4 regions of the Pectobacterium parmentieri genome follow, and region 3 is predicted to be linked to each of the others. Evidence: predicted binding sites of a transcription regulator. Region 3 holds the regulator's gene; each other region holds the start of a gene.

Region 1 (5,038 bases), 1.2 Mb from region 3:
CAGTCTGGCGCACCTGAAGTTCCGGGCACAGAAAGATAAAGAAGGTACGGTGACCAAGTTTAAAGCACTGCTTTATCCGCTGGGTAACTACCTCTGTCTGCTGTTCCTGGCGGGTATACTGGTGATTATGTTCCTGACTCCAAGCATTCAGATTTCCGTCATGCTGATCCCGGTTTGGCTGGTTATTCTGGGCGTTGGTTACTTTATCAAAAAGAAAAACCAGATGAAGTAAGCCTCAGCATTCACCGTATTCTTTTTGATTCAATGGCCGACTTTGTCGGCCATTATTTTTCCTACCAACGCACCACAAACATCAGACCAGTGCACCGTATATCGTCAGGAGTGCCACCACAACCACCAGCACCAGAGTCACTTTCTTCGCCAGCGTCACGGCGGCCTTGGGTGTTTCTACAGGTTCGCTGTGGGATTCACGCGCCAGAGAAAATTGAGCCAACTGAGTTAACACCCAGTATTGCGAGCTACGGGAATCCCCCAGCGAGGCGAACCAGGCAGGTAACGCTTTTTCACCATGCCCCAGCAGAGCGTAAGCAGCACCAGCCAAACGGGCGGGAACCCAGTCAAGCCAATGCAACAAACGATCGACACCGGACTGTGCACGTTCCAGCGGCGTATTATGCCGGGCAAGCCAGGTTTGTCTGGCGCGCAAAAATGCATACCCCACGAGTGCAACCGGCCCGTATGGCCCTGCGGCAACGAACCAAAATAGCGGAGCCAGATAAAACCGGAAATTTATCCATAGCAATGCATTTTGCAGCTCTTTTAACTGCTCGCTTTCACCTGCACCCACGGGTAAACCGTGAATCAACGCCAGTTCCGCCGCCATTTCCCGGCTGGCATCCGCCTCGCCGCGTTGTGCTGCCTGCAAATATCGCCGATAGTGCTGACGAATCTCGCCCGCACCAATACACATCAGGCTGATGACAATCCACAGCAAAAGAGAAATCAGGCCAAACAGAATGCCGCTCGTTAGCCACAGCAGTCCCGCCACGACGCCCATGCTGCATAGCGTCAGGAACAGTGTTTGAAATAAAGAAGGAGAGGGAACGTGTCGGAACACAACGTCAAGCCGATGATCGATCTGCCAATGTTCCCCCTGTTTGAACAACCGTTCCCATGCCAGCGTAAGCAACAGTGTAAACAACGTCATTGATCGAGACTCCCTTTGTTTTCTGTCCAGTTTTCTTGTAGCAGGCGACGATAGCAGTCCCAGTCAAATGCCGGTCCGGGATCGGTTTTACGGCCCGGAGCGATGTCGCTATGTCCGGTAATTCTCGACAGTGTAATAGGATAGGCCCACATTAATAGGCGTGTAACCGCGACCAACGAGTGATACTGGGCCATGGTAAAAGGCAGCGTATCCGTCCCTTCCAGCTCGATGCCAATAGAGAAATCATTACAGCGTTCACGGCCTTCAAACACCGAAACGCCGGCATGCCAGGCGCGCTGGTCGAAAGACACATACTGTGTGGTTTGCCCATCGCGACGAATCAGGCAATGTGCCGCTACACGCAAATGGGAAATATCGGCGAAATAGGGATGCGCAGTGGGGTCCAACGTAGCCGTAAACAGTTGATCAATATACGGGCCACCAAACTCACCAGGCGGCAGACTGATATTGTGAATCACCAGCAAGGAAGGCACCTCAGCATTTGGGCGACCATCATAATGCGGTGAAGGCGTGTGGGTAATGTCGGATAACCAGCCATTCTCCAAAAGCATTGGCGATAACCTCGCATCGTATCGTTAGCCGGCTGAATCAGGCGAAAACTCAATTAGAGCCAAAAGTCCTCGGCTCCAAGATACCATGTTTCACGTCATCCTATCTATCCAACTGGATATCAATAGGTTTTACCGTTCGTTTTGTGATGTTTTAGCCATTTTTCTGCCTTTTTCGACTTTCACATCCTTTTTAGCAAGATAAAATCTCAACATCGTTATGTGATTAAAGTCACATTAAGAATGTAATAACACAATAAAAGGCAATCGTTTTCGTGCATTGCATCTATTTTTACTTAAAATGCATGACAAAATTATCTTCTGATTTTTTTAGATATTACCAAAACTTATTTTGCAGTCTTACGCATGGCGTAAATAACGTCTAACACTACGGTACTTAACATGAAAAAAACTTTCGCCGCAGGCGCTTTACTCGCACTGTCATGCTCAATGCCTGCTCTTGCCGACAGCAATAAAGCCGAATACCTGTCTGACTGGTGGCATCAAAGCGTTAACGTCGTCGGCAGTGCCCACACGCGTTTCGGACCGCAACTGAACAGCACGACCTATCTAGAATATGAAGCATTTGCGCGTAAAGACTGGTTCGATTTCTACGGCTACGCCGATGCACCTAAGTTTTTCGGTGGCGATCCCGATAGCCGCGGTATTTGGGATAAAGGCTCCCCACTGTTTGTCGAGATCGAACCACGCTTCTCGATTGATAAACTGACAGGAACCGATCTGAGTTTTGGCCCGTTTAAAGAATGGTACATCGCCAATAACGTTATTTACGATCAGGGTCGTAACAGCGGTTCACGCCAGAGCACCTGGTACATGGGGCTAGGTACCGATATTGATACCGGCACCGATCTGTCGCTCTCACTGAACGGTTATGCCAAATACCAATGGCAGAACTACGGCGCAGCGAACGAAAATGAGTGGGACGGCTACCGCGTAAAAGTGAAATATTCCTACCCGCTTGGCTCTCTGATGGGCGGTAACGTCTCGTATATCAGCTTTACCAATTTCGATTTCGGTTCAGAGCTGCGTGATAAATCGAATTCAAGCCGTACTAACAACTCCATTGCTTCCAGCCATATTCTGGCACTGGGTTACGACCACTGGCACTACTCTTTCGTCGCACGTTATTTCCACAACGGCGGCCAATGGGCTGATGGCGCCGAGCTCAATTTCGGCAAAGGTCCGTTTGAAGTGAAATCTACCGGTTGGGGCTACTACCTGGTCGTCGGTTACAACTTCTAAAATCGCGCTCCCTTTCCGGCGGATATTCATACCCGCCGGAAAAACGATAACATTAACACCTTGAATTATAATAAATATTCATTCTGGATGTCCTGATATAAACAAGGTAGCATAGACCCCGAATCCCCCTTCGGAGTTTTGTCATGTCAACGCGTCGCTACAGCCAAGAACAACGCCAACAAGCCTTGCTCGCTCGTATTGCACAAGATATCCCCGCCAGTGTGCAACTGGCACTGCGTGAAGATTTAGGCGGCATCGTCGATGCTAATCAAGACATTACCGCTCTGCTGTTGCCCGACAACGAGACCGTCAGCGCGCGCATTATCACGCGTGAAGCGGGTATATTCTGCGGTACGCGCTGGCTTGAGGAAGTCTTTTCTCAATTGGGCAACACAACAACGATCGTTTGGCACGTCGCCGATGGCGAAATCGTCACCCCCAATCAAACGCTGTGTGACATAACAGGGCCAGCCAAACAACTTCTGACCGGTGAACGCACCGCGCTAAATTTCCTGCAAACGCTATCCGGCGTCGCAACCGAAGTCAGCCGCTATGTTGCCATCTTGCAGGGAACACGCACTCGACTGCTGGATACCCGCAAGACGCTGCCAGGTCTGCGAACGGCGCTGAAATATGCCGTATCATGCGGTGGCGGAGACAACCACCGTCTTGGTCTATCCGATGCCTTCCTGATTAAGGAAAACCATATCATCGCCGCTGGCTCAATCAAAAATGCGGTAGAAAAAGCGCAAGCTTTGCGCAACGATGTTCCGGTAGAAGTTGAAGTCGAATCACTGAATGAGTTACAGCAGGCGCTAGAGGCTGGCGCAGACATCATTATGCTGGATAATTTTAGTCTGGATAATATTCGAGAAGCGGTCGGCTTAACACAAGGCCGCGCACTGCTGGAAATATCCGGCAATGTCACACTCGACACGCTACGTGGCTATGCGGAAACTGGTGTGGACTATATCTCAGTGGGTGCATTAACCAAGCACGTACAGGCGCTGGATTTATCCATGCGCTTTATCTAATCGCTTCCTCTATTTCTATCGACGAGGTGCCATTTCGCGCCTCGTTCGCATCTCTAGATCTCATCCCCTCACACAATCGTCACGACGCAGACTGCCGATCCCGTACAGATGCTTTATCCCGGCAGCATAAAAATTGCGTCTCTGCTCGCAAAAAATCTTCAACGATCTGCAAATCGCTAAAAACATGTCGTAGCGCTTTCCTGTTTTGATTTTCCCTGCTCGCCAGCCCTCGTTCCCTTTTCTATGCTGCCAGCCATTCGTATGGATTTATGCACCACTAAATTTATGCTCAACAACAGGGAAATCAACATGATAAAACAACAAGGATTCACACTGATTGAGCTAATGATCGTCATTGCGATCATAGCTATCCTCAGCGCCATTGGCGTCCCCGCCTATCAAGGCTATCTGCAAAAAGCGGCGCTGACGGACATGCTGCAAACGATGGTGTCGTATAAAACACCAGTCGATCTCTGCGGTCTGGAAAATGCCGCGTTTACGGCCTGTAATGCCGGTAATCAGGGGATTCCTGTCAGTAAACCTTCACGCTATGTCAGCACCGTTAGCGTCGCGCAAGGGGTAATTACGCTCACTGGGCAATCTACTCTGCAAGGGCTACGCGTTATTCTGACGCCAACGTGGGATACCGACACCGGCGCTTCACGCTGGACGAAAAATTGTGCCACGGATAACGGCACAGAGAGCCTGCAATCTGCCTGTCAGGACGTTTTCCGTTTCGATAACACGGCGGGTTAATCATGACTGACTCCGCCTTTTCCACCGAACGTACACTCAGCGAGTTACAGACGTTGTGCCGACGTTATCAGGCATTATTACTCAGCATTGATGAACAAACGCTGTCGGTCGCCGTCACGGTGTCCCCTTCTTCAGAGATGATCGCCGCACTGCGTTTCGCCAGCAACCGTCGAATTATGGTGGAACAGTGGCCACAGGCCAGAATGGAACAACAGCTTAACCCAGTGAACGCCGTTGCGGAGCCCGCA
Region 2 (5,038 bases), 710 kb from region 3:
GCGCAAGGGGAGCTGGAAGGCGGCCGCCATTGGATTGAATGGCAGGATCCGTTCCCGAAACCGGCTTATCTGTTTGCACTGGTTGCCGGTGATTTTGATGTTCTTGAAGACCGCTTCACGACGCGTTCTGGCCGCGATGTGGCGTTGGAGCTGTACGTTGACCGTGGCAACCTCGATCGTGCGGATTGGGCGATGACCTCGCTGAAGAATTCGATGAAGTGGGACGAAGAGCGGTTCGGTCTGGAATACGATCTCGATATTTATATGATCGTCGCCGTTGATTTCTTCAACATGGGGGCGATGGAAAACAAAGGGCTGAACGTATTCAACTCCAAATACGTGCTGGCCAAAGCGGAAACCGCGACGGATAAAGACTACCTGAATATTGAAGCGGTGATCGGCCATGAATATTTCCACAATTGGACGGGTAACCGCGTCACCTGCCGCGACTGGTTCCAACTTAGCCTAAAAGAAGGGCTGACGGTGTTCCGCGATCAGGAGTTCAGTTCCGATTTAGGATCGCGTCCGGTGAATCGCATTGATAACGTGCGCGTGATGCGCGGTGCGCAGTTTGCCGAAGATGCCAGCCCGATGTCGCATCCGATTCGTCCCGATCAGGTGATCGAGATGAATAACTTCTATACGCTGACGGTCTATGAAAAAGGATCGGAAGTGATCCGCATGATGCACACCTTATTAGGTGAAGAAGGCTTCCAGGCCGGTATTCGTTTGTATTTTGAACGTCACGACGGCAGCGCGGCAACCTGCGATGACTTTGTGCTGGCGATGGAAGAGGCTTCCGGCGTCGATCTCACGCAGTTCCGCCGTTGGTACAGCCAGTCGGGAACGCCGGTATTGACCGTGCATGATGATTACGATCCGCAGACGCAGCAATACCTGTTGAGCGTGAGCCAGATGACGCCAGTCGGTGCCGATAAGCAGCAAAAGCTGCCGCTGCACATTCCGTTGGATATTGAACTGTACGATCTGCAAGGGAAGGTGATTCCGCTCCAGAAAGACGGTCAACTGCTGTCGTCAGTGCTTAATGTGACTGAATCTGAGCAAACGTTCATTTTCGATCACGTACCTTGTCGCCCGATCCCTTCTTTATTACGTGAGTTTTCTGCACCGGTAAAACTGAACTATGCCTGGAGTGACGAACAACTGACGTTCCTGATGCGTCATGCGAGTAATGCGTTCTCGCGTTGGGATGCGGCACAGAGCCTGTTGGCTAACTATATTCGTCTGAACGTTTCCCGTTATCAGCAAAAACAGCCGCTTTCGGTGCCAATGCATGTTGTTGATGCTTTCCGTGGCGTATTGTTGGATGACAAACTGGACCCAATGCTGGCTTCTCAGATTCTGACATTACCGAGTGAAAACGAGATTGCCGAGCTGTTTGATATCATCGATCCCACTGCAATCTCTGCCGTGCGTGACAGTATGACGCACACGATGGCGCAAGAAATGGCGGATGAGTGGCTGGCGGTATACCACGCGAATCACGCGCCGCACTATCGTATCGAACACGCGGAGATGGGCAAGCGCGCGCTGCGCAACACCTGCCTGCATTATCTGGCATTTAGCGATGCGGTGCAGGCGGATAAACTGGTGCACGCGCAGTTCCGTCAGGCCGATAACATGACCGACTCGCTGGCGGCGCTGGCGGCGGCGGTTGACGCTCAGTTACCCGTGCGTGATGAACTGCTGGTGCAGTTTGATGACCGCTGGCATCAGGATGGTTTGGTCATGGACAAATGGTTCGTGCTGCAAGCCACTAGCCCCGCAGATAATGTGCTGACCCGCGTGCGTGAATTGTTGCAACACCGCTCATTCAGCCTGAACAATCCTAACCGCCTGCGTTCGTTGGTGGGAGCGTTTGCGGCATCGAACCCGTCGGCTTTCCATGCAGAAGACGGCAGCGGTTATCGCTTTCTGACGGAGATTCTGACCGATCTGAACACCCGCAATCCGCAGGTCGCGGCCCGGATGATCGAACCGTTGATCCGCCTGAAACGCTATGATGCTAAACGTCAGGCGCAAATGCGTCAGGCGCTGGAGCAGTTGAAGACGTTGGAAAATCTGTCTGGCGATCTGTTCGAGAAAATCAGCAAAGCACTGCAAGACTAATTCCGTCACGGCCATTCCTCTATCACACGCGGTAGCCTGCCGCGTGTGATATTTCCCCCCACGTTAATTTCTTACTTCCGCAAACGTTTTACTTTCCGCAGAGATGGCACTACCATCACCGACCGTGAGTTAAACCGTAATCCACTATTGCTTACTTTCTGCGTAAGCAAGATACCTTTGTGATAGGGATCTCAGGAGACAATATGTTCTATCCCGTTATCAAAAAAGCCCTGTTTCAGCTCGATCCAGAGCGTGCACATGAGCTGACCTTCCAACAATTACGCCGCATTACCAACACGCCTTTTGAATTTCTCGTCCGTCAATCTGTTCCGACTAAACCCGTTACCTGCATGGGACTATCTTTTAAAAATCCACTAGGTTTGGCTGCGGGATTAGATAAAGACGGCGAATGTATCGATGCTTTAGGCGCAATGGGATTTGGTTTTATTGAAGTGGGTACGGTAACGCCGCGTCCACAAGCCGGTAATGATAAACCAAGATTATTCCGCGTAGTGGAAGCGGAAGGGTTGATCAATCGGATGGGGTTCAATAATAAAGGCGTGGATTACCTGGTCGAGAATGTAAAGAAAACGCGTTTTGGTGGTGTATTAGGGATCAATATTGGCAAGAATAAAGATACCCCGGTTGAGCAAGGCAAAGACGATTATTTGATCTGTATGGATAAAGTTTATCCTCACGCAGGCTATATCGCGATCAACATTTCGTCACCCAATACGCCGGGGTTACGCAGCCTGCAATATGGTGAAGCGCTGGACGATCTTTTGCTAGCGATAAAAAATAAGCAGACAGAATTAAAAGAGAAGCATCAGAAATATGTCCCAGTGGCTGTGAAGATCGCCCCGGATCTTTCTGAGGAAGAATTGATCCAAATTGCCGATAGTCTGGTGCGTCATAACATCGATGGTGTGATTGCCACGAATACAACGCTCGACAGAAAACTGATTCAGGGATTAAATCATTGCGGACAAACGGGAGGATTAAGTGGGCGTCCATTGCAGACGAGCAGCACGGAAATTATCCGCCGCTTGTCACAGGAATTAGCGGGACGTTTACCGATTATTGGTGTTGGTGGAATTGACTCTCTGGTCGCCGCACGTGAAAAAATGGATGCTGGCGCGTCGCTGGTACAGATATATTCAGGGTTTATTTTCCACGGTCCTCGCCTGATTAAAGATATCGTTACACATATTTAATCCGAAAGTCCTTTCATTTCTAGCTGGGGGTTTATTTATCTCCCCAGCTAGTCTATATTTTATCCGTTTACGTAAATAATCTATCAATCGATGTTTGATCTTCTTGCTGCGATGTTTATTTGCTGAACGATTATTGCGATGCAAGAAAACACAATCGGCCATTTCTGATATTTCTACTGTGAAGGCGAAGGGTAAATAATATGAAGTTAAAACCTGACGATAACTGGCGCTGGTATTTTGATACCGAACACGATCGCCTGATGTTGGATCTGGCTAACGGCATGTTATTCCGTTCTCGCTTTCCGTCTAAAATGCTAACGCCGGATGCATTTAATGAATGTGCATTTTGTGTTGACGATGCCGCGTTATTTTTTACTTATAATGACAAATGCCAGAAAATGGCGTTGCATCGCGACCTCCAGGGCGAATTAGTTTTGAACGCGCTGGTGGCAAGCCGATTCCTTAAACCGCTCATGCCAAAAAGCTGGCATTTCATCCAACAATCGGATGCTGTGGCCTATGCACCGCAGGCAGGGGATATTGTGCAGGTGCAGCTCACCGAAACGCATGAAACGGCCTGTTTTCTGGTGGCAGAAGCGGGAGATAAAGCCTGTCTTTGCCTGCTGGCGCAAGAACAACTGTCGTTAAGTGGGAAAACGATGGGGTTGGGCGATGCCATAAAAATTATGCACGACAGGTTAATGCCTGCCGTTGTTCAGAATGGGGTTGAGTGGGAAACCACGCTAGGCGAAGGCACGTCTGCATTTGAGTATGCTAAAGTCGTCTAATCCCCGTCATACTTCAAGCTGCATTCGACTATTGCAGATTTTTTTATTGCAAATGAAGGTCGCTCTGTGGGATACAGCTACAGCTAAGAATTTCACCGTTTGCTCTGATGGCGCTTTGCTTCAGTGCAGAAACCTCTCCGCTGACTAACGTCAATTTACAGCATCCGCACAGTCCAGCTCGACAAGAGTAGGGGACGCGAATGCCCTGTTGCTCCAGTTGTTCCAGTAAAATCTGCTGGTTATTCCCTTGTAACGATTGTCCCTGATAGTGGATGGTGACGGTTTGTTCGCTTTTTTCGGGAACGACAAGGCTTTCGACAGTCTGGCCGGAACCATAAGGACGCGGCGGTTTGGTCGCTAAGACTTCCAATGTGTCACCTACGCGAATGATTCCGGTATTTCTGGCGACCAGATTTTGCCCGAAATCCACGTCGCCGTTGTCGGCAGTACGGAAAGATTGCAGCGTTGCCAGCGGTTCTGACGACGGGTGCTTACGTCCACGTTCGATGCTGACGGTGGTCAAAATGCAGCGGCTACAGGGTTTGACAACGTCAAAAATAATCTCGCCAATGCGAATGGTTTTCCAACTATCTTCGGTAAAGGCTTCCGCACCCGTCACCACTAGATTGGGGCGAAATTGTTCAATTTTGATTCCGGCCGAGCAGCGCTGGCGTAGCGCCTGAAATGATGCATCATTAATTAACAGAAACGGATAACCGTCGGCGAACGCCAATGGAACATTGGGATAATGCTTCACCCGACGAGATGGCGCATTGCCTACCCAGCGAAGCTGTACCGAACGCTGAAAATAGTGGCTTAGCCATGTGTTAATCGCATCGGGTGCGACGAGCGCGGTGAAGTGTGTTCCCCAGACTTCTGTCGGTTGAGGCGCTTCGATGAAGTCGG
Region 3 (5,038 bases):
TACTACCGTTATCGCATTCATCGAAGATCCAGACGGTTATAAAATCGAATTGATCGAGAACGCCCACGCCGGTAACGGCATCGGTCACTAATATCCCGTATTCTACAGGTGCTGCATCGGCACCTGTTCTCCTCCTTCGATTCCTCCTGTCTTCTGCTATTTCCACCGTTTGAAAGCCAACGGGCATGCTGCATCTCCGGTCAAAATTTGCAATAATGCGCGCTGCGTTTTGCTGACAATTAAGAGACAAATGGCTGATAAAAGTGATCTGAACGCCCTGAGCGGCCGTTTTCGTGGGTTTTACCCGGTAGTGATTGATGTTGAAACCGCTGGGTTTAATGCGAAAACCGATGCCTTGCTGGAAGTCGCGGCGGTAACATTAAAAATGGATCAAGACGGTTGGTTACAGCCAGATGAAACCCTACATTTTCATGTTGAGCCATTCGAAGGTGCGATTCTAGAGCCTGCAGCGCTGGCGTTTAACGGTATTGATCCCACCAATCCGCTACGCGGCGCGGTGAGCGAATACGATGCGCTGCACGAAATTTTCAAAGTTGTGCGTAAAGGGATTAAAGATCAGGGCTGTAACCGCGCGATTATCGTGGCGCATAATGCCACGTTCGATCACAGTTTTATGGCAGCGGCAGCGGATCGTTGTAGCCTGAAACGTAACCCGTTCCACCCTTTCGCCACGTTCGATACCGCCGCGCTCAGCGGGCTGGTTCTGGGCCAGACGGTTCTGGCTAAAGCCTGTATTACCGCCGGCATTGCGTTTGATTCCAGCCAGGCGCACTCCGCGCTGTATGACACCAACCAGACCGCATTATTATTCTGTGAGTTGGTTAATCGCTGGAAACGTCTGGGTGGGTGGCCACTTGCGCTGGAAGAAAACGCTGCCGAAGACGCGTCAACCGAAGACTGAGAAAACGCGAAAATTAGTGGTAAAAAAACAACGGGTGCCATAAGGCACCCGCTGGAATATTCACGCTCACAACATAACAATACTTAGCATTGTTATTACATATGCTTAAAGCATTACTCTTGCTCGGCCTGCTGCGCTTTGTATTTATCAGCCGTTTCTTTGATCAGTTGTTGCAGTTCACCGCGCTGAAACATTTCAACCACGATATCACAACCGCCAACCAGCTCGCCGTCCACCCACAACTGTGGGAATGTCGGCCAGTTCGCGTATTTTGGCAGCTCAGCACGAATATCCGGGTTCTGTAAAATATCAACATAAGCAAAGCGTTCGCCACAAGAAGACAATGCCTGAACGGTCTGTGCAGAAAAACCGCAGCTTGGCAATTTTGGGGAACCTTTCATGTACAGCAGAATCGGGTTTTCAGCAATTTGGCGCTGAATTTTTTCAATTGTCGGTGTCGTCATCTTTTTGCTTCCTTAAATCTATAGGATGGCTAACGTCCAAAACGCTAGCCATGAGTCGCCGTCAGAGTGTTAAGACAGCGACATTGACTCAATGATATTGTACCGATGCCACTGGCTACAAAAAAACGCCATTTTTTGTAGGGTTATTTTTCTATCTCGATTATTCAGCATTGATGAAATCAACGCCAGAAAACGCTGATAAATCAAACGAAAAAATAACTATTAACGTTTTTTCACTATTCTGTATGAATAAAGCGACCGTGCCCACTTTTTTATGACGCCGTTTTCAGGAATACTGTGCGGATTGAGCGAGTTAAGGATTATGTTCGGTCACTTTTATTATGCGCTTATTTATTACTCTTTTTATATTATTTTTCAGCAACCTATCCCTGAACATCGTTCAGGCTGCGCCGCATACCCCGCATTCTGCACCGAAGAAAAGCACCGTTGAAGAAACGAATAAGAAAGGTCGTCAAACAAAGGGTAATGCTAAATCACCGACGCCAATCAAAAGCAAAAAACCAGAACCCATCGCAGTCAGCAATAAAACCAAATCTCGCACGGCGAACAAATCGACAGAAAAGGCATCATCACGGACGCAAGGCAACACACCTGCGCTAGTGAGAAAAAACCTTAAAAAGCTGAAATCTGGAGAAGATAAGCAAACAATCGCACAGACCAGAGTCAAAACCGGGTTGAAGAAGGCCACGCTCAAAGGGAAAGTGGATAAAGAGCCACCAACCACAGAAAAAGGGATGACGCTGAGTGCGGCACATAAAAAACGCTATCAGCACGCCAAAACGACAGCAATGAATAAGTTGATGAGCCAGATCGGTAAACCTTACCACTGGGGCGGTTCATCTCCTTTTACCGGATTCGACTGTAGCGGACTGGTCTATTACGCGTATAAAGATGTCGTTAAGATCCAAATCCCACGCACCGCAAACGAAATGTACCATCTGCGTGATGCCGCGCCGATTAAAAAGAGTGATCTGGAAAGTGGCGATCTGGTCTTCTTCCGCATCAATAATCGTGGTGCGGCCGATCACGTCGGGGTTTATCTGGGGGAAGGCAAATTTATCCAGTCACCGCGTACAGGTTCAGATATTCGTATCAGCAAGCTAAGTGAAGATTATTGGCAGGAGCACTATGTTGGAGCGCGTCGCGTAGTGACACCACAGACGATTCGTTAAGAGACGATTCGTCGAACAGAAGCGTATTCAGACACGTTTATTCGCCATAAACCTGTCTGAATACCTAACCCGCGCAAAAGCACTGAAGGATTAGTTCAACACCGCAATGAAACTAAACGCGATGATCACAGCCAACGAGCCGACGGTTGTCAGCAAAGACATCTTCAGATCTGTATCCATAAACCACTCCTTATTAGCAAACAAATTTCATCTGAAACTTCATCTGAAAAAAAAGACGCCCCCTTCACAGCCGAATCTGCTTAGGCAGTTAAGGCGACAAATAATAGGGTTATTATGATTCTTTCATAATTCTAGCGAAAAATCTCCGACGAATGCGTCACTAATAGTATAAATTAGCCCTTTCACTTTCATGATAAATCGGACACAATCCGCTGTTTATGAAAGCGCTGCGTATCAGTCGAAAAACGTCAAGCCAGATCCCTTCGGTATAACATTCGGCACTCTCCTTCTGAAATCCTGTTTTTTAGCTTAGAAGAAGAACTTTAAACGTAGGCAAACGATTAACAATATACTTACGTCTGTAACAGGTAAGTTCAGGAGTCATTTTTAGATGGCAACGATTAAAGATGTGGCAAAACGTGCTGGCGTTTCCACCACAACCGTATCGCACGTGATCAATAAAACACGTTTCGTCGCCGAAGAGACTAAGGCAGCCGTCAGGGCAGCAATCAAGGAATTGCACTATTCGCCCAGCGCCGTCGCCCGCAGCCTCAAAGTTAATCACACTAAATCTATCGGCTTGCTGGCCACATCCAGCGAAGCACCCTATTTCGCTGAGATCATTGAAGCAGTCGAAAACAGTTGTTATGCCAAAGGTTACACGCTGGTGCTGTGTAATTCTCATAACGACATCGGTAAACAGCGCGCTTATCTCTCGATGCTGGCGCAAAAACGCGTCGACGGCCTGCTGGTCATGTGTGCCGAATACCCGCCAGAACTCTTGGGCATGTTGGAAGATTATCGCAGCATTCCCATGGTCGTCATGGACTGGGGGCAGATGCACAGCGATTTCACCGATACCATCATCGATAACGCCTTTGAAGGCGGCTATATGGCGGGTCGCTATCTGATTGAACGCGGCCATCGGGATATCGGTGCCATCCCAGGGATACAAGAGCGCAACACGGGGAACGGGCGCTACCTTGGCTTTTTAAAAGCCCTGAAGGAAGCCGACATCACCGTGCGCGATGAATGGGTCGTGCGGGGCGATTTTGAACCGGAATCCGGTTATAAAGCCATGCATCAGATTCTCGCGCAAAAACAGCGACCCACCGCCGTATTCTGTGGTGGCGACATCATGGCGATGGGTGCCATTTGTGCGGCAGACGAATTGGGGTTACGTGTACCACAGGACATTTCGGTGATCGGTTATGACAATGTGCGTCACGCGCGTTTCTTTACACCGGCACTGACTACCATCCATCAGCCGAAAGAGCGTCTGGGCCAATCCGCCTTCTCTATGTTGCTGGATCGGATTACCAGCAAGCGCGAAGATGCACACGTCATTGAAGTGCATCCGACGCTGATTGAACGCCGCTCGGTTGCCGACGGCCCGTTCCGCGATTATCGCCGCTAACCTCGGCGATCCAACATAGACCGATTTTCTTAATTCCTGCCTGCTTCCCTTGTCAGCTTCAGCCAATTTTCTTGTACGTTGGCTGAAGCAGATTTAAACTGAAAACTGCGTTTCACTTTCACTGATAACACCCCAAATAGCGATAGCCGCACGTAAGTAAGCGGATACGCGTTTTTTGCCAATGGGCAGATAACCACCTGCTTATGTGCAAATGTCTTCTTCATTTTTCTCTGGTGACAGCCGATACATCGGCTGCGGTAAGTGCTGTCCAGGTATGTTTTTCCATACTTTCACACGTGAAAAATTTAGGAGACATCATGGGTACACCTTATGCAAAAGAACAGCGTAGCCATACCTCGCCCTGGTTCAACATCATGCAAGACAGGTTAGCCACGGCGGATATCGCCATTAACGGCCCCCGCCCTTTTGATATCTGCGTCAACCACCCTGATTTTTTTAAACGCGTCTTGCAAAAAGGTTCGCTGGGATTAGGTGAAAGCTATATGGACGGATGGTGGGAGTGTGAACGGCTGGATATCTTTTTCCATCTCGTCCTACGCGCCGGGCTAAAGAATACACTCCCCCGCCGTCTGCGCGATCTTATGAGGATCGCCGCCGCTCGCGTCACGAATTTACAATCCCACCGACGCGCCCGAGTGGTCGGCGAACGGCATTACGATTTGGGTAATGACCTTTTTGCCCTGATGCTGGATCCTTACATGCAATATTCCTGCGCTTACTGGAAACAAGCGCAAACGTTGGAATGCGCGCAGGAAGATAAGCTCACCCTGATTTGCGAAAAACTTCAGCTCAAGCCCGGCATGTCTCTGCTGGATATCGGCTGCGGCTGGGGCGGGCTTGC
Region 4 (5,038 bases), 1.6 Mb from region 3:
TTGAACAGCTCTTTCAGCGGCTCAACCAGACCCAGCTTCATCTCTTTCGGCAGTCCACCCACGTTGTGGTGTGACTTGATCACGTGTGCTTTACCGGTAGCAGACGCTGCGGATTCGATTACATCCGGGTAGATGGTGCCTTGCGCCAGCCATTTCACGTCGGTTTGCTTGTTGGCTTCTTCATCGAACACTTCAACGAACACGCGACCGATGATTTTACGTTTGGCTTCTGGATCGTTTTCACCAGCCAGTTCATTCAGGAAGCGATCTTCCGCCGCGACATGCACAATGTTCAGACCGAAATGATCGCCGAACATTTCCAGAACCTGATCGGCTTCGTTCAAGCGCAGCAGGCCGTTGTCGACAAACACGCAGGTCAGACGATCGCCAATCGCACGGTGCAGCAGCATCGCGGTAACGGAAGAATCCACGCCGCCAGACAGACCCAAAATCACATGGTCGTTACCCACCTGCTCACGAATACGGTTCACCGCATCGTCGATAATCTTGGCTGGCGTCCACAGAGCTTCACACTGGCAGATATCGCGCACAAAACGCTCCAGCATGCGCTGGCCCTGACGGGTATGCGTCACTTCCGGGTGGAATTGCACGCCGTAAAAACGCTTCTCTTCGTTAGCCATGATGGCAAACGGACAGGTATCGGTGCTGGCAACGGTCTCAAACCCTTCTGGGATAGCCGTCACTTTGTCGCCGTGGCTCATCCAGACATCCAGCAGCGGCGCGCCCGTGGCGCTCAACGCATCCTGAATATCACGCACCAAAGCGCTATCCGTCTTAACTTCTACCTGCGCATAACCAAACTCACGCTCGTTGGAACCTTCAACGTGGCCACCCAACTGCATCGCCATCGTCTGCATACCGTAGCACACGCCTAATACCGGTACGCCAGCGTTGAAAACGTATTCTGGCGCGCGTGGGCTGCCAAACTCGGTGGTGCTTTCCGGGCCACCGGACAGGATGATCCCGTTCGGATTAAAGCCGCGAATCTGCGCTTCCGTGACATCCCATGCCCACAGTTCACAGTAAACGCCCAGTTCGCGCACGCGACGTGCGACCAGTTGCGTGTACTGCGAGCCGAAATCCAGAATAAGAATGCGGTGTTGATGAATGTTTTCAGTCATGAGGAGCGTGTTCCAAAAAGCTAAAAAATAAGTAAACCCGGCGAATAGCCCTAAAAAGGCAGGCAATAGTACCGGGTTTATCGGGTTAAATCAGCCCGCAAATTACCTTATGAACCCATACGGTAGTTTGGTGACTCTTTAGTAATGGTAACGTCGTGAACGTGGCTTTCCTGAATGCCCGCGCCGCTGATGCGCACAAACTCAGCCTGCGTACGCAGCGCGTCAATGGTGGCGCAACCGGTCAGCCCCATACAGGAGCGCAAGCCGCCCATCTGCTGGTGAACGATCTCTTTCAGACGGCCTTTATAGGCTACGCGGCCTTCGATACCTTCCGGCACCAGTTTGTCAGCCGCGTTATCGGTCTGGAAGTAACGGTCAGATGAGCCTTTGGACATCGCGCCCAGTGAACCCATACCACGATAAGATTTGAATGAACGCCCCTGATACAGTTCGATTTCGCCCGGAGATTCTTCCGTGCCCGCCAGCATAGAACCGACCATGACGCAGGCTGCACCGGCTGCGATAGCTTTAGCGATGTCGCCGGAGAAACGGATACCACCATCGGCGATGACCGGAATGCCCGTGCCCTCTAACGCTTCAACCGCGTCAGAGATCGCCGTAATCTGCGGTACACCCACGCCGGTCACGATACGAGTGGTACAGATAGAGCCAGGGCCGATACCAACTTTCACCGCGCTAACGCCGGCTTCAACCAGCGCTTTCGCCCCTGAGCCCGTCGCAACGTTTCCGCCGATGATTTCGAGGTTCGGATATTTGGCGCGGGTTTCACGAATGCGTTGCAGTACGCCTTCGGAATGGCCGTGTGAGGAGTCGATCAGCAGTACGTCAACGCCAGCCGCAACCAGTGCATCAACACGTTCTTCGTTACCCGCACCAGCGCCAACTGCCGCGCCTACACGCAAACGACCGTGTTCGTCTTTACAGGCGTTCGGTTTACGTTCTGCTTTCTGGAAATCTTTTACCGTGATCATGCCGATCAGGTGGAATTGATCGTCAATCACCAGCGCTTTTTCAACGCGTTTTTCGTGCATTTTTTGCAGCACGACATCACGCGCTTCGCCTTCTTTAACCGTGACCAGACGCTCTTTCGGCGTCATAAACGCGCTAACCGGTTTTTCCAGATCGGTAACAAAACGCACGTCACGACCGGTAATAATACCGACCAGTTCGTTGTCTTTTGCTACAACCGGGTAACCTGCAAAGCCATTACGCTCGGTCAGTTCCTTCATTTCACGCAGCGTTGTTTCTGGCGTTACGGTTTGTGGATCGACCACAACGCCGCTTTCATGTTTTTTCACGCGGCTAACTTCTTCAGCCTGACGCTCAATCGACATATTTTTGTGAATAAAGCCCAGACCGCCTTCCTGCGCCAGCGCAATGGCCAGACCGGATTCGGTAACGGTATCCATCGCTGCGGACAGCATAGGGATATTCAGGCGAATGTTTTTCGTTAACTGCGTGGACAGATCGGCAGTGTTAGGCAGAACGGTAGAATGAGCAGGAATCAGGAGAACGTCGTCAAACGTCAGTGCTTCTTTAGCGATACGTAGCATGGGCAATATCTCACCAAGGTGGATGTAAGAATAGATAAAATATTGCCGTGGCATTATACAGAGCGTAATCGGTTGCCTCCAGCATTATTTTACTAAAATGCTTGATTACCTGTTTCAGGTAGGTAGTATCGATCAATTAAGTGACTGTTTTAAAATTTGATCTGGCTCACAATGTCTCAATTTCCCTCCTCTGCAATTTTTACCGTTAGCCGACTGAATCAGACGGTTAGACAACTGTTGGAAATGGAAATGGGCCAGATTTGGCTCTCCGGCGAAATTTCCAACCTGTCTCAGCCCTCATCTGGCCATTGGTATTTCACGCTGAAAGACGAACGGGCGCAGGTGCGCTGCGCAATGTTCCGCACTAGCAACCGTAAAGTGACGTTCCGCCCGCAAAACGGTCAACAGGTGCTTATTCGCGCGAGCATTACGCTGTATGAACCCCGTGGCGACTATCAGTTGCTGGCGGAAAGTATGCAGCCCGCCGGCGATGGCCTGTTGCAGCAACAGTTTGAACAGCTCAAGCAGCGTCTCGCCGCCGAAGGGCTGTTCGAGCAGCAGTTTAAGCAAGTGCTCCCCTCTCCCGCCAAACAGGTCGGCGTGATTACGTCAGCCAGCGGTGCCGCACTGCATGATATCTTGCAGGTATTGCAGCGCCGCGATCCGTCACTGCCGGTTATCGTGTATCCCACGTCGGTGCAAGGCGCAGACGCGCCGCTACAGATTGTTCGCGCTATTGAGCTAGCTAACCAAAGAGATGAATGTGACGTGTTAATTGTTGGGCGCGGCGGCGGTTCACTGGAAGATCTCTGGAGCTTTAATGACGAACGGGTAGCTCGCGCCATCTTCGCCAGCCGCATTCCTATCGTCAGCGCCGTCGGCCATGAAACCGATGTCACCATCGCCGATTTCGTCGGTGACCTGCGTGCGCCCACGCCGTCCGCCGCTGCCGAGTTAGTGAGTCGTAACCAACTTGAGCTACTGCGTCAGATACAGTCCCAACGCCAGCGGCTGGAAATGGCGATGGACTACTACCTTGCCCAGCGCAACCGGGAATTTACCCGCCTGCACCATCGCTTGCAGCAGCAACATCCGCAACTGCGACTCGCACGTCAGCAGACGCAGTTGGTCAAACTGCGCCAGCGACTCGATGACGCCATGAAGCAACAGCTTCGGCAAGCCTCGCGCCGAAGTGAACGCTTACAACAGCGCCTGATGCAACAGCAGCCGCAAACCCGAATTCATCGTGCACAACAGCGTTTACAGCAACTTAGCTATCAGATGCAGAGCGCGGTCGATCGTCAGTTGAATCAAAATAAGCAGAAGCTGGGCGTCGCCTGTTCGCGACTGGAGGGCGTTAGCCCGCTGGCAACGCTGGCACGCGGTTATAACGTCACCACGGCACCGGACGGTAATGTGCTGAAAAATGTCGCGCAAATTATCCCCGGTGAAACACTGAAAACCCGTTTGCAGGACGGCTGGGTGGAAAGCCAGGTCACGACGCTGGTTCCAAATCCAAGCTCCGTGAAAAAGCGGCGAAAACCCTCATCCCAGACGCCAAAATAACGCGATTGGCATAAAATGCACGAAATGGGGATTTATCCTAAAACGACGTCGATCCCCCATTCTTGCCCCTGACATCTGAACTATACTCATTTCTAGCTCACTAAAATTTATCCCCGCCATACTTCAAACAGCACCTGCGCGATGAAGCGGATGGGATAAAAATGCAGTGAGCTTTATTGATCGTCTGTGTTACCCCTGATGAGTGTTTTCAAGGAGATGAGGTATGAAGTCCAGACAGATTTGTAGCGTGATCCCCCCTTATATTCTGCATCGTATTATCGCAAACGGAACCGACGAGCAGCGCCACTGTGCGCAGCAAACGCTCATGCACGTTCAGTCATTAATGGTCAGTCACAACCCGCGCCCGGAACCCCATGAAAAATTGCCCGTCGGGCAGGTAAATCGCCGTATCCTTGATGCCGAACAACAGCAACAGTTGCCGGGCAAACTGGTACGCGCTGAAGGCCAATCCAGCAACGGTGATATCGCTGTGGATGAAGCCTATGACTATCTAGGCGTAACCTATGATTTTTTCTGGAAGGTTTTCCAACGCAATTCGCTGGACGCTGAAGGGCTGACACTGGCTGGCACCGTGCATTACGGTCAGGATTACCAGAATGCCTTCTGGAACGGGCAGCAGATGGTATTCGGAGATGGCGATGGCAAAATATTCAATCGCTTCACGATTGCGCTTGATGTGGTTGCGCATGAACTCGCTCACGGCATCACCGAGCATGAAGCGGGGCTGATTTATTT

What was found. The regulator PurR, encoded in region 3, represses purine synthesis genes. The targets are predictions, from matches to a motif close to CANGCAAACGTTTGCNTG.
Region 1: the regulator PurR is predicted to act here: its motif matches at 1,998-2,015, upstream of A8F97_RS22715 (nucleoside-specific channel-forming protein Tsx).
Region 2: the regulator PurR is predicted to act here: its motif matches at 2,207-2,224, upstream of pyrD (quinone-dependent dihydroorotate dehydrogenase).
Region 4: the regulator PurR is predicted to act here: its motif matches at 2,778-2,795, upstream of guaB (IMP dehydrogenase).

The regions. Positions count from the first base shown of each region.
Region 1 is NZ_CP015749.1:4,990,704-4,995,741, reverse strand. It holds gene A8F97_RS22730 (amino acid permease) at 1-232, shown strand, start outside; gene ampE (beta-lactamase regulator AmpE) at 314-1,168, opposite strand; gene ampD (1,6-anhydro-N-acetylmuramyl-L-alanine amidase AmpD) at 1,165-1,740, opposite strand; gene A8F97_RS22715 (nucleoside-specific channel-forming protein Tsx) at 2,140-3,000, shown strand; gene nadC (carboxylating nicotinate-nucleotide diphosphorylase) at 3,144-4,034, shown strand; gene ppdD (prepilin peptidase-dependent pilin) at 4,344-4,790, shown strand; gene gspE (type II secretion system protein GspE) at 4,793-5,038, shown strand, end outside.
Region 2 is NZ_CP015749.1:1,906,145-1,911,182, reverse strand. It holds gene pepN (aminopeptidase N) at 1-2,130, shown strand, start outside; gene pyrD (quinone-dependent dihydroorotate dehydrogenase) at 2,334-3,344, shown strand; gene A8F97_RS08560 (cell division protein ZapC) at 3,545-4,132, shown strand; gene A8F97_RS08555 (YcbX family protein) at 4,176-5,038, opposite strand, start outside.
Region 3 is NZ_CP015749.1:1,198,818-1,203,855, reverse strand. It holds gene gloA (lactoylglutathione lyase) at 1-91, shown strand, start outside; gene rnt (ribonuclease T) at 251-922, shown strand; gene A8F97_RS05345 (Grx4 family monothiol glutaredoxin) at 1,036-1,386, opposite strand; gene A8F97_RS05340 (C40 family peptidase) at 1,728-2,579, shown strand; gene cydH (cytochrome bd-I oxidase subunit CydH) at 2,670-2,759, opposite strand; gene purR (HTH-type transcriptional repressor PurR) at 3,151-4,176, shown strand; gene cfa (cyclopropane fatty acyl phospholipid synthase) at 4,494-5,038, shown strand, end outside.
Region 4 is NZ_CP015749.1:2,756,273-2,761,310, forward strand. It holds gene guaA (glutamine-hydrolyzing GMP synthase) at 1-1,142, opposite strand, end outside; gene guaB (IMP dehydrogenase) at 1,250-2,716, opposite strand; gene xseA (exodeoxyribonuclease VII large subunit) at 2,888-4,282, shown strand; gene A8F97_RS12535 (M4 family metallopeptidase) at 4,506-5,038, shown strand, end outside.